One region of the Streptomyces sp. NPDC086147 genome, then DNA from elsewhere that is predicted to be linked to it. Evidence: riboswitches for the same ligand, from Rfam matches in the RefSeq annotation. Region 1 holds a riboswitch; each other region holds the start of a gene.

Region 1 (3,214 bases):
ACCAAGGAGTACGTGATCGGCCTCGGCCGGATGTACGTCGACGACCCCCGCTTCACCAAGAACTACGACAGGTACGGCGAGGGCACCGCGGTCCTGGTCCGGGACGCGATGGCGGTCTACGCCGAGCGGAACATGTGACCGGAGGGGGTTCCCGGAGGCCCCGGAGATCCCGGTGGCCCCGACGGCTCCAGTGGCTTTCGCGCCCAGGCCCGCACCTGGACCCGTACCCAGCCCCGCACCCCCGTCCGCCGTACGCCGGTCGGCCGTACGGAGTCGCCGTCCGCCGGGGCGGCGGCCACCCTGGAAGGGAGCGGTGCGGGGCCGCGGCCGGGCGGACCGGGCAGGAGAGAACAGGTGGGGCACCCCCTAGGAGCGGCGGGAGGCGGGCGGCGGGGCGGTGAGGGCCGCCCCGGGTACCGGGGGGCCCGGCGGTTCATCCGTGCGCTGCCGCCGCTGATCATCGCGGGCGGCATCCTCTTCGACGTGTCGACCCCCGCCCCGTACACCGCCTCCCCGATGCTCGCCGCCGCCCCGCTGGTCGCCGCGCCCTTCTTCTCCCTGCTCGTCACCCTCCTCACCGGGATCGCCGCCGTCCTGTCCTCGGTCGGCCTCTACCTCTTCAGCGACGACGGCACCCGCGCCCCGGCCGTCGCCGAGACCCTGACCGTGCTCACGGTCTCCGTGCTCGCCCTCCTCATCAACCGGGTGGTGCGCCGCAGCGGCGAACGGCTCGCCTCGGCGCGGGTCATCGCGGAGACCGCGCAGAAGGCGGTGCTGCCGACGCCCGCCGAGCGGATCGGCGGGCTGCGGTGCGCGGCCCGTTATGAGGCGGCGCAGGCGGACGCGTTCATCGGCGGCGACCTGTTCGCCGTGCAGGACACCCCGCACGGGGTGCGGCTCGTGGTCGGGGACGTGCGGGGCAAGGGCATGGACGCGGTCGAGGCCGTCGCCGTCGTCATCGGGGCCTTCCGGGAGGCGGCCGAGCAGGAGCGGACCCTGGAGGGCGTGGCGCAGCGGCTCGAACGGGCGCTGGACCGGGAGGGCACCCGCCGGGACAGCCTCGACGCCGTCGAGGGGTTCACCACCGCCGTCCTGGCCGAGATCCCGCGCTCCGACGGCAGCGGCACCTTCGACGGTTTCGTACGGGTCGTCAACCGCGGGCACCCGTCCCCGCTGATGCTGTACGGGGACGGGCGGGTCGAGCCGGTCGACCCGAGCCGGCCGGCGCTGCCCCTCGGCATGGGGGACCTCGCGTCGTGGCCGGACCGGGCCGAGGCGCGGCCGTACCCGCCGGGCACGACGCTGCTCTTCTACACCGACGGCCTCTCGGAGGCGCGGAACGCGCAGGGCGTCTTCTACGACCCGGCGGAGCGGCTGGCCGGGCGGATCTTCCCCGGGCCCGAGGAGATGCTCGACGCGCTCGTGGACGACGTACGGCTCCACACGGGCGGCGGGGCGACGGACGACATGGCGCTGCTCGCGCTGAACCGCCCGACGGCGGGGCAGCCGGAGCGGCGCCGGACGATGCCGGTGGTGCCGCCGGGCGGACCCCGGCACTGACCCGCCGGGCGGACCCCGATACCGACCCGCCGGGCAGGCCCCGGCGGCCCGTCACCAGGGGTAGCCGAGAGGTCTCCCTGCGATAACAATTGATGCACCGTCAGGTTGCGGAGGTTTTGCCGTTCGGGAGATCCGCCTTGCTGAAGGGGGATCAAACGGGGCGAATCCCTACCGATCGAATGAACGATCACGGGGGACAGCTTGGAATCGGGACCCCCTGTCTATTAACGTTCGATAACGCAGCGCGGTCGTCCCAGCCGTCGTAAGAGACGGCGCCGTGCGCACGCGCCGAATCCCGAAAGGGAACCGGGGAACCACCATTTGGGGTGAATCGAGCCCTTCGCACTCGTGCGACCGGGCCCGTAGGAGACCTTCCTGCTCCGAACCCGTCAGCTAACCCGGTAGGCGAGAAGGAAGGAAAGGAGCGCGCCTCCGTGGCGTCCAACACCCCTGCCCCCGAAGCCCCCTTCGATGCCTTCGGCGGCGGTGCGGCTCCCTCCGCTCCGAACACCGAGTGGAACCCCACCGAGGACTCCCTCCGCGACCGGAACCGCTCCGGCGGCCGGCACCGGGTCGTCAAGCAGCGCTCCAACTTCGCCCGTTCCTCCACCGTCCTCGGCGTCGGCGTCATCGCGGCCGTCGGCGCGGGCGGCCTCGCCACCGCGCAGGAGAAGCCGCCGGTGGCGATATCGCTCCCGGACCTTCCCGACCTCAACCTGCCCGATGCCCACGACCTCCCCGGCGTCGGCGCGCTCCTGCCCGGCGCGGAGGAGCGGGAGACGGTCCCTGCGGACCGCGCCAACCCGAACCCGCTGACCTCCGCCGCGTACACCACCGAGGCCGGCGAGCGGGCCTCGCGGACCGGGCAGGTCACGCGGGCGAGCCTGTCGACGGCGGACGCCCCGGGCGCCGCCGACGCGGGCGAGGCCCTGCGCGCCCGCATCCTCCAGCAGGCCGAGCAGCAGCAGGCCTCCGCCGACGCCGCCGAGAAGGCCGCGGCGGAGAAGGCGGCGGTGGAGAAGGCCGCGTCCGAGGCGCGGGCCAAGGCCGACGCGGCGGAGAAGGCGGCCGCCGAGGCGAAGGCGAAGGCCGAGGCGGAGGCCAAGGCCAAGGCGGAGGCGGAAGCCAGGGCGAAGGCCGAGGCCGAGCGCCTCGCCAAGCTCGCCGCCAGCTACTCGATGCCCCTCTCCTCGTACTCCCTCACCGCCACCTACATGCAGTCCGGCTCGATGTGGTCCTCCGGCTACCACACCGGCCTCGACTTCGCGGCCCCCACCGGCACCCCGCTCAAGGCGGTCCACGGTGCCACGGTCAAGTCGGCGGGCTGGTCCGGCTCCTACGGCTACCGGATCGTCCTGGAGCTGGAGGACGGCACCGAGGTCTGGTACTGCCACCTCTCCTCCATGACGGTCAGCGCCGGCCAGACCGTCGGCACCGGCGAGACGATCGGCCGCGTCGGCGCCACCGGCAACGTCTCCGGCGCCCACCTCCACCTGGAGATCCACCCCGGCGGCGGCGACGGCGTCGACCCGGCGGCGTGGCTGCGCTCCAAGGGCCTGACGGTCTGACCCCCCCAGGGCCCCTTCCGGGGCTCTCCCTAGGCCCTTCCGGGGTCCGCGCGGGCCCCGCGCGGAATAGGCCCGGCGGCGGAGAC
Region 2 (3,214 bases), on a different contig from region 1:
TCGGACTGCTCTCCGAGGCCCTGATCGCCCCGGCGTTCCTGGACACCGAGGTCGAGCGCCTGGTGCGCAACCGCCTCGACGAGATCCCGCACGAGACGGCCAATCCGGCCCGGCGCGCCGCCAAGCAGCTCTCCAAGGAGCTGTTCCCGGCCGACTCCCGGATGTCCCGGCCGCGCCAGGGCACCGAGGAGACCGTCGGGGCGATCGACGCCGCCGCGGTCCGCGCCTTCTACGCGGCGCACGTGCGGCCCGCCACGGCCACCGCCGTGGTCGTCGGCGACCTGACTGGGATCGACCTGGAGAAGGTCCTCGCGGAGACGCTGGGCGCCTGGACCGGCGAGCCCGGCGAGCCGCTGCCGATGCCGCCGATCACCGCCGACGACACCGGCCGGGTCGTGATCGTGGACCGCCCCGGCGCCGTCCAGACCCAGCTCCTCATCGGCCGGATCGGCCCCGACCGGCACGCCCGCGTCTGGCCGGCCCAGGTCCTCGGCACGTACTCCCTCGGCGGGACCCTGACCTCGCGTCTGGACCGGGTCCTGCGCGAGGAGAAGGGCTACACGTACGGCGTGCGGGCCTTCGGGCAGGTGCTCCGCTCGGACGCCGAGGGGAACGGCGCCGCGATGCTCGCCATCAGCGGCTCCATCGACACCCCCAACACGGGCCCGGCCCTGGACGACCTGTGGAAGGTGCTGCGCACCCTGGCCGCCGAGGGGCTCACGGACGCCGAGCGGGAGACCGCCGTGCAGAACCTGGTGGGGGTGGCGCCGCTCAAGTACGAGACGGCCGCCTCCGTCGCCGGGACGCTCGCCGACCAGGTGGAGCAGCACCTCCCGGACGACTTCCAGGCCCAGCTGTACGCGCGCCTGGCCGAGACCGGCACCGTCGAGGCGACCGCCGCCGTGGTCAGCGCCTTCCCGGTGGACCGGCTCGTCACGGTCCTGGTGGGCGACGCGGCGCAGATCGCGGAGCCGGTGCGGGCGCTCGGCATCGGTGAAGTGACCGTCGTCACCGGCTGATCGACCCCTGCCCGGCCGGCGGCCCACCGCCGCCGGCCGGGCGGACGAAGGGCCCCGACGTGACGGACCGTCGGGGCCCTTCCGGCCGTCGGCGCGGGAGCCGCACGGGGAATGCCTCCGTGAATTGTCCGTATTGGCGCCAAAGTGATCATCTGCCCTGTGGCATGCCTTACAAAAGGTCGTGTTCGGTTGGTGATCGACTGGGGCTCCGCATAGCGTCGGTGCGGCTGTTCGCCAGTTGCACCCGCCGCGCCCGCGGCACCGGACAGTCATCGCCGAGTCCCCGTCAGGCGCGAGCCTGGGGAGCCGGGGACCCACGCAGTCCCTGGGGTGAATCGGACGCCTTCGCCTCGCGCGGAGGGGCCCGTAGGAGACCTTCCTGCTCCGAACCCGTCAGCTAACCCGGTAGGCGAGAAGGAAGGAAAGGAACAACGTCTTCATGGCGTTCACCCGTGCCACCGGGAAGCATCGTGGTTCGAGCCGGATGGCGCGCCGCGGCGCGGGCATCGCCGGAGTGGCGACCCTCGCCACCACCGGAGTCATCGGAACCCTGGCCTCCCCGGCGCTCGCCGCCGACACGGACAACCGCTCCCCCGAGGACACCGGCCTCACCAAGGTGATCGCCGAGGAATCCCTCGTCGACCGGCTCAACGCCCAGGCCGACGCCCAGGACCGCGAGGCCTTCGAGGCCGTCGCCGAGCAGAAGGCCCTGGCCGAGGCGAAGCGCAAGGCCGAGGCCCGCGCCAAGGAGATCCGCGAGGAGAGGGCCCGCGCCGCCCGCGAGGCCGAGCGCCGCCGCCTGAACTCCTTCCAGCTCCCCGTCGCCGGCTCGTACGTCTCCACCGGCTACCAGACCGGCGGCTCGCTCTGGTCCTCCGGCAGCCACTCCGGCGTCGACTTCCACGCGGCCTACGGCAGCCGGGTCGTCTCCGTCGGCTCCGGCACCGTCGTCGAGGCCGGCTGGGGCGGCGCGTACGGCAACAACATCGTGATCCGGATGCACGACGGCACGTACACCCAGTACGGTCACCTCTCCTCCATCGGGGTGTACGTCGGCCAGACCGTCGAGCCGGGCCAGCAGATCGGCATCTCGGGCTCGACCGGCAACTCGACCGGCCCGCACCTCCACTTCGAGGCCCGGACGAGCGCCGACTACGGCTCGGACATCAACCCGGTCTCCTACCTCCGCGCCCGCGGCGTCGCCGTCTGACCCGGCGTCCCGCGCGCCCCTGACCATCGGGGACCTCCGCGTCGCAAAAGCCCCGGCTCGTGCTGAGCCGGGGCTTTTCGTCGTCCCGTCGTCGGCCAAAAGCCCGTCATGGATTCCGGTGGGGCATCGGAAATTCCGGCGGGCTGCAATAGAGTCGCGGATCAGGCGCAGAACAGGCGCCGCTCGAATTGTCTCGCGCGGACCAAGGCGGAGGTCGGACATGCGCATTCCCGCGCATTCGGTATGCACGGCGATCCGGGACGACATCGTCTCCGGCGTCTTCGAGCGGGGCAGCCGGCTGACCGAGGAGCAGCTCGCCCGCCGGTACGGGGTCTCCCGCGTCCCGGTCCGCGAGGCGCTGCGCACCCTGGAGTCCGAGGGCTTCGTCCTCACCCGCCGCCACGCGGGCGCGCACGTCGCCGAGCCCACCGAGCAGGAGGCGGCCGACCTGCTCGACATGCGGGCGCTGCTCGAACCGCTGGGGGCCGCGCGGGCCGCGCAGCGGCGCACCGACGCCCACCTCAAGGTGCTGCGCGGCCTGGTCAGACTCGGGCAGGAGCGGGCCAGGCGCGGCCAGGGCGAGGACCTGCGCTCGCTCGGCGGCTGGTTCCACGAGACGCTCGCGCAGGCCTCCGGCAGCCCGCCGCTGACGGCGCTGCTCACCCAGCTGCGGCACAAGATCGCCTGGACGTACGCGGTCGAGCAGCCCGAGCGACCGGTGGAGGCCTGGGCCGAACACGGTGCGATCGTGGACGCCGTGGCGCGCGGCGACGCCGAGCGGGCGAGGGCCCTCACCGCGCTGCACGCGGAGCGCTCGCTGCCGCTGCACCGGCTCAAGAGGCCGGAGCGCGGGCGTGTGAGGGTTTCGCAACACGTCGTCAACACGACGAGCGCCCGGAATTAACACGCACACCGTATACAAAGAATAGAAATTCCACGGGGCTTTTCGTGCTGCCCGGAAAAGGGGGCGGCGGGGGAGCGGGAG
Region 3 (3,214 bases), on a different contig from region 1:
TCGACCTCGCCCGGCGCGACAACCAGCACCTCGGGTACGGCCACGGCATCCACTACTGCCTCGGCGCGCCCCTCGCCCGCCTCGAAGGACAGGTCGCGCTCGCCACCCTGCTGACCCGTCTGCCGGACCTGCGGCTCGCCGCCGATCCGGCCGAACTGCGGTGGCGCGGAGGGCTCATCATGCGCGGTTTGCGCACGCTTCCGGTGGAGTTCTCCCCGTCCGTACCCCTCTCGCACACTGACGGACCGTCAGAAATGTGATCTTCATGTGATCGGGTGGCCATCGACTTGTGACGAGCGTTCGAATGCCGCTACGTTTCGCCGCAGTCTCAGCCGTCACGCGAAAGGCGTACCTATGCGTTCCGGGAACGGACGACACCGTCGCCCCCGTCAGGCCCCCGCCCTCGTCGTCGCCGCGGGCGTGACCGGATCCGCCATGGCGCTGCCCCTGCTCGCCACCGGATCCGCGTCCGCCGCCGACGCCGCCACGTGGGACCGCGTCGCCGAGTGCGAGTCCGGCGGCCAGTGGACCGCCAACTTCGGGAACGGGATGTACGGCGGCCTCCAGTTCACCCAGGGCGACTGGGAGCGCCACGGCGGCCTGGCGTACGCGCCCAGCGCCGACCTGGCCAGCCGCGCCCAGCAGATCGCCGTGGCCGAGAAGGCCCTCGCCAAGGGCAGCGACGCCTGGGCGACCTGCGCGCCGATCGCCGGCCTGGCGAACGACGGGAAGCCCACCGGGGTCGACCCGGGCCCGGCCACCGCTCCGGCGCCCTCCGTGGCGCCCGTCCCCGAGTCGAACTGGAACTCGGGCTCGCCGGACGTCTCCGGGACCGCGCCGTCCACCGCGACGCCGGAGTCCCCCGCCACGCCGTCCGCCCCCGCCACGTCCACGGCGCCGGCCGCGCCGACGGCTCCCGCCGTCCCGGCGGGCCCGACCGCGCCGACCGCCCCCGCCACGCCGTCCGCGCCGTCCGGGTCGACCGGGTCGACGGATCCGGCGGATCCGACGCTCCCGGCCGACCCGACGCTCCCGGTGGACCCGACGGCTCCCGTCGCCCCCGAGGAGTCCGTGACGCCCGGCACGCCCGTGACGCCCGGTGTTCCGGGAGACGGGGGAGCGTCGGCCACGCCCGGTACGGGCAAGCACCGGGGCGAGGCCGCCCCGGAGGAAACCGACAAGCCGGACAGCTTCGCCGAAGCCGGTAGACATGCCTCGGACAAGGACAAGTCTTCCGAAGGGTCCGAATCGCTCCCCGTCGCTGACGAAGCGAAGAATGCGGACACAACGGACAGTCAGGGCTCTTCGGGTGAATACGTCGTGCGTCCGGGTGACAGCCTTTCGGGTATCGCCCAGGCGAACGAACTGCCCGGAGGCTGGACCGCCCTCTACGACGCCAACAAGCGGACCGTGGGCATCGATCCGGACCTCATCCTCCCTGGTCAGAACCTCGATCTGACGGCGGGTCCGACCTCGGTGGAGGGGTAGTTCGCGGGCGTATGTCCGGTTCTGGACGAGTGAGACATGGGTCTCTTTGTCCCAACTGGCGTGTCGCGCCCGCAAACTCCGCTTCCGTCACCTCCTACCTGCGCAAACAGTCCCCTCCGAAGGGCAAGAAGAGGCGAAATTCGTCGTATGAGCCTCTTTGAACTTCGGGGGGTTCTGTGTCTACGGTCATCACCGCTCGCCACCGCGGGCCCCGTCGACCGAAACGCCGAATCCTGCCGTCGGTCGATGGGAACAGTCGTCGCGCAAGCGCCGAAGGCAGGAGCGGGGGACCCAAGGTAAGTGCCGGCCCCGGCCGTCGAGAGACGGCCGACGACCGGCTTGGGGTGAAGTCGCGTGCTAGGACACGCGGCCGGGCAACTCTTCGGCCCGAACCCGACAGCTCACCTCGCAGGCGTCGGTGAGGAGAATCCCCATGCTGTTTTCCACCAAGGGCAAACACCGCCGTCCCTCCAAGGCCACCCAGATCGCCGCGCTCGTCGGCGTCACCGGTGTCGCCGTCGCCGCCCCGCTGATGACCGCGGGCGCCGCCTCGGCCGCCACCTCCTCCGAGTGGGACCGCGTCGCCCAGTGCGAGTCCGGCGGCAACTGGTCCATCAACACCGGCAACGGCTACTACGGCGGCCTCCAGTTCTCGGCCTCCACCTGGGCCGCGTACGGCGGCACCGCCTACGCCTCGACCGCCGACCAGGCGTCGAAGTCCCAGCAGATCGCCGTCGCCGAGAAGGTCCTCGCGGGCCAGGGCAAGGGTGCCTGGCCGAGCTGCGGCGTGGGCCTCTCCGGCGCCTCCTACGACGGCGGCTCCGCCGAGAGCGCGCAGGAGCAGCCGAAGCCGAAGAAGAAGCAGAAGAAGCAGCGCACGGCCGAGCAGCCGACCACCCGCAGCGAGCAGCGCCAGGCCCCGAAGCAGGAGCGCCAGTCCGCTCCGGGGGCCGAGGCCGGGAAGACCGTCACCACCCCGACCGGCGAGACGGTCGAGAAGGGCGACGGCGAGTACAAGGTCGTGACCGGCGACACCCTCAGCAAGATCGCCGAGGCGCAGGGCGTCGAGGGCGGCTGGGCCGAGATCTTCGAGCTCAACAAGGACATCGTCGACGACGCCGACCTGATCTACCCGGGCCAGCAGCTCCACCTGAAGTGAGCCCGGCGGGTCGCGTGAGTCCGGCGGCTCACGCGTCCCCCACGACCCTCCCGCGGTGACCCACCCCGGTCCGGCGCGCCCGTCCCCCGTGCGCGCCGGACCGGGGTTCCGTCTTTCACCGGCCTCCCGGGGCCCACCTGATGGTTACCGTCCAGTAGATCTGGGGCCTTTCGCCCCGCTGTGCGTGCCCTTGGGTCCTTTTTCGTCCCAGGGGGCGGGCGCCCGGCCGGTCGGAGCCTCCGGGGCGGTTAGGCTCTTGTCGCAAGGCCAAGCGACCCCGCATCGACCTTGCGTCACATCCAGCGTCACATCCCAGAAGGAGATGCTCGTGCCGTCCATCGACGTCGTCGTAGCCCGGGAAATCCTGGACTCCCGAGGCAACCCCACGGTCGAGGTCGAGGTCGGCCTCGACGACGGCAGCACCGGCCGTGCTGCCGTTCCGTCCGGCGCCTCCACCGGTGCGTTCGAGGCCCTGGAGCTCCGCGACGGTGACCCCAACCGTTACCAGGGCAAGGGTGTCGAGAAGGCCGTCCTCGCCGTCATCGAGCAGATCGGCCCGGAGCTCGT

What was found. A riboswitch is a leader RNA that binds a small molecule or an ion and turns the genes downstream of it on or off. The one in region 1 is predicted to bind cyclic di-AMP.
Positions count from the first base shown of each region.
Region 2: it holds a riboswitch for cyclic di-AMP, as region 1 does, so the genes downstream of both, AB0398_RS26590 (M23 family metallopeptidase) here and AB0398_RS08115 (M23 family metallopeptidase) in region 1, are expected to answer to the same signal.
Region 3: it holds a riboswitch for cyclic di-AMP, as region 1 does, so the genes downstream of both, AB0398_RS20605 (transglycosylase family protein) here and AB0398_RS08115 (M23 family metallopeptidase) in region 1, are expected to answer to the same signal.

Region 1 covers NZ_JBFBJO010000003.1:22,069-25,282, reverse strand. The annotation lists gene AB0398_RS08125 (MerR family transcriptional regulator) at 1-138, shown strand, start outside; gene AB0398_RS08120 (PP2C family protein-serine/threonine phosphatase) at 355-1,560, shown strand; cyclic di-AMP (ydaO/yuaA leader) riboswitch at 1,837-1,983, shown strand; gene AB0398_RS08115 (M23 family metallopeptidase) at 1,995-3,128, shown strand.
Region 2 covers NZ_JBFBJO010000015.1:117,594-120,807, forward strand. The annotation lists gene AB0398_RS26585 (pitrilysin family protein) at 1-1,019, shown strand, start outside; cyclic di-AMP (ydaO/yuaA leader) riboswitch at 1,283-1,445, shown strand; gene AB0398_RS26590 (M23 family metallopeptidase) at 1,459-2,229, shown strand; gene AB0398_RS26595 (GntR family transcriptional regulator) at 2,450-3,133, shown strand.
Region 3 covers NZ_JBFBJO010000009.1:51,590-54,803, reverse strand. The annotation lists gene AB0398_RS20615 (cytochrome P450) at 1-260, shown strand, start outside; gene AB0398_RS20610 (transglycosylase family protein) at 355-1,488, shown strand; cyclic di-AMP (ydaO/yuaA leader) riboswitch at 1,747-1,918, shown strand; gene AB0398_RS20605 (transglycosylase family protein) at 1,922-2,647, shown strand; gene eno (phosphopyruvate hydratase) at 2,970-3,214, shown strand, end outside.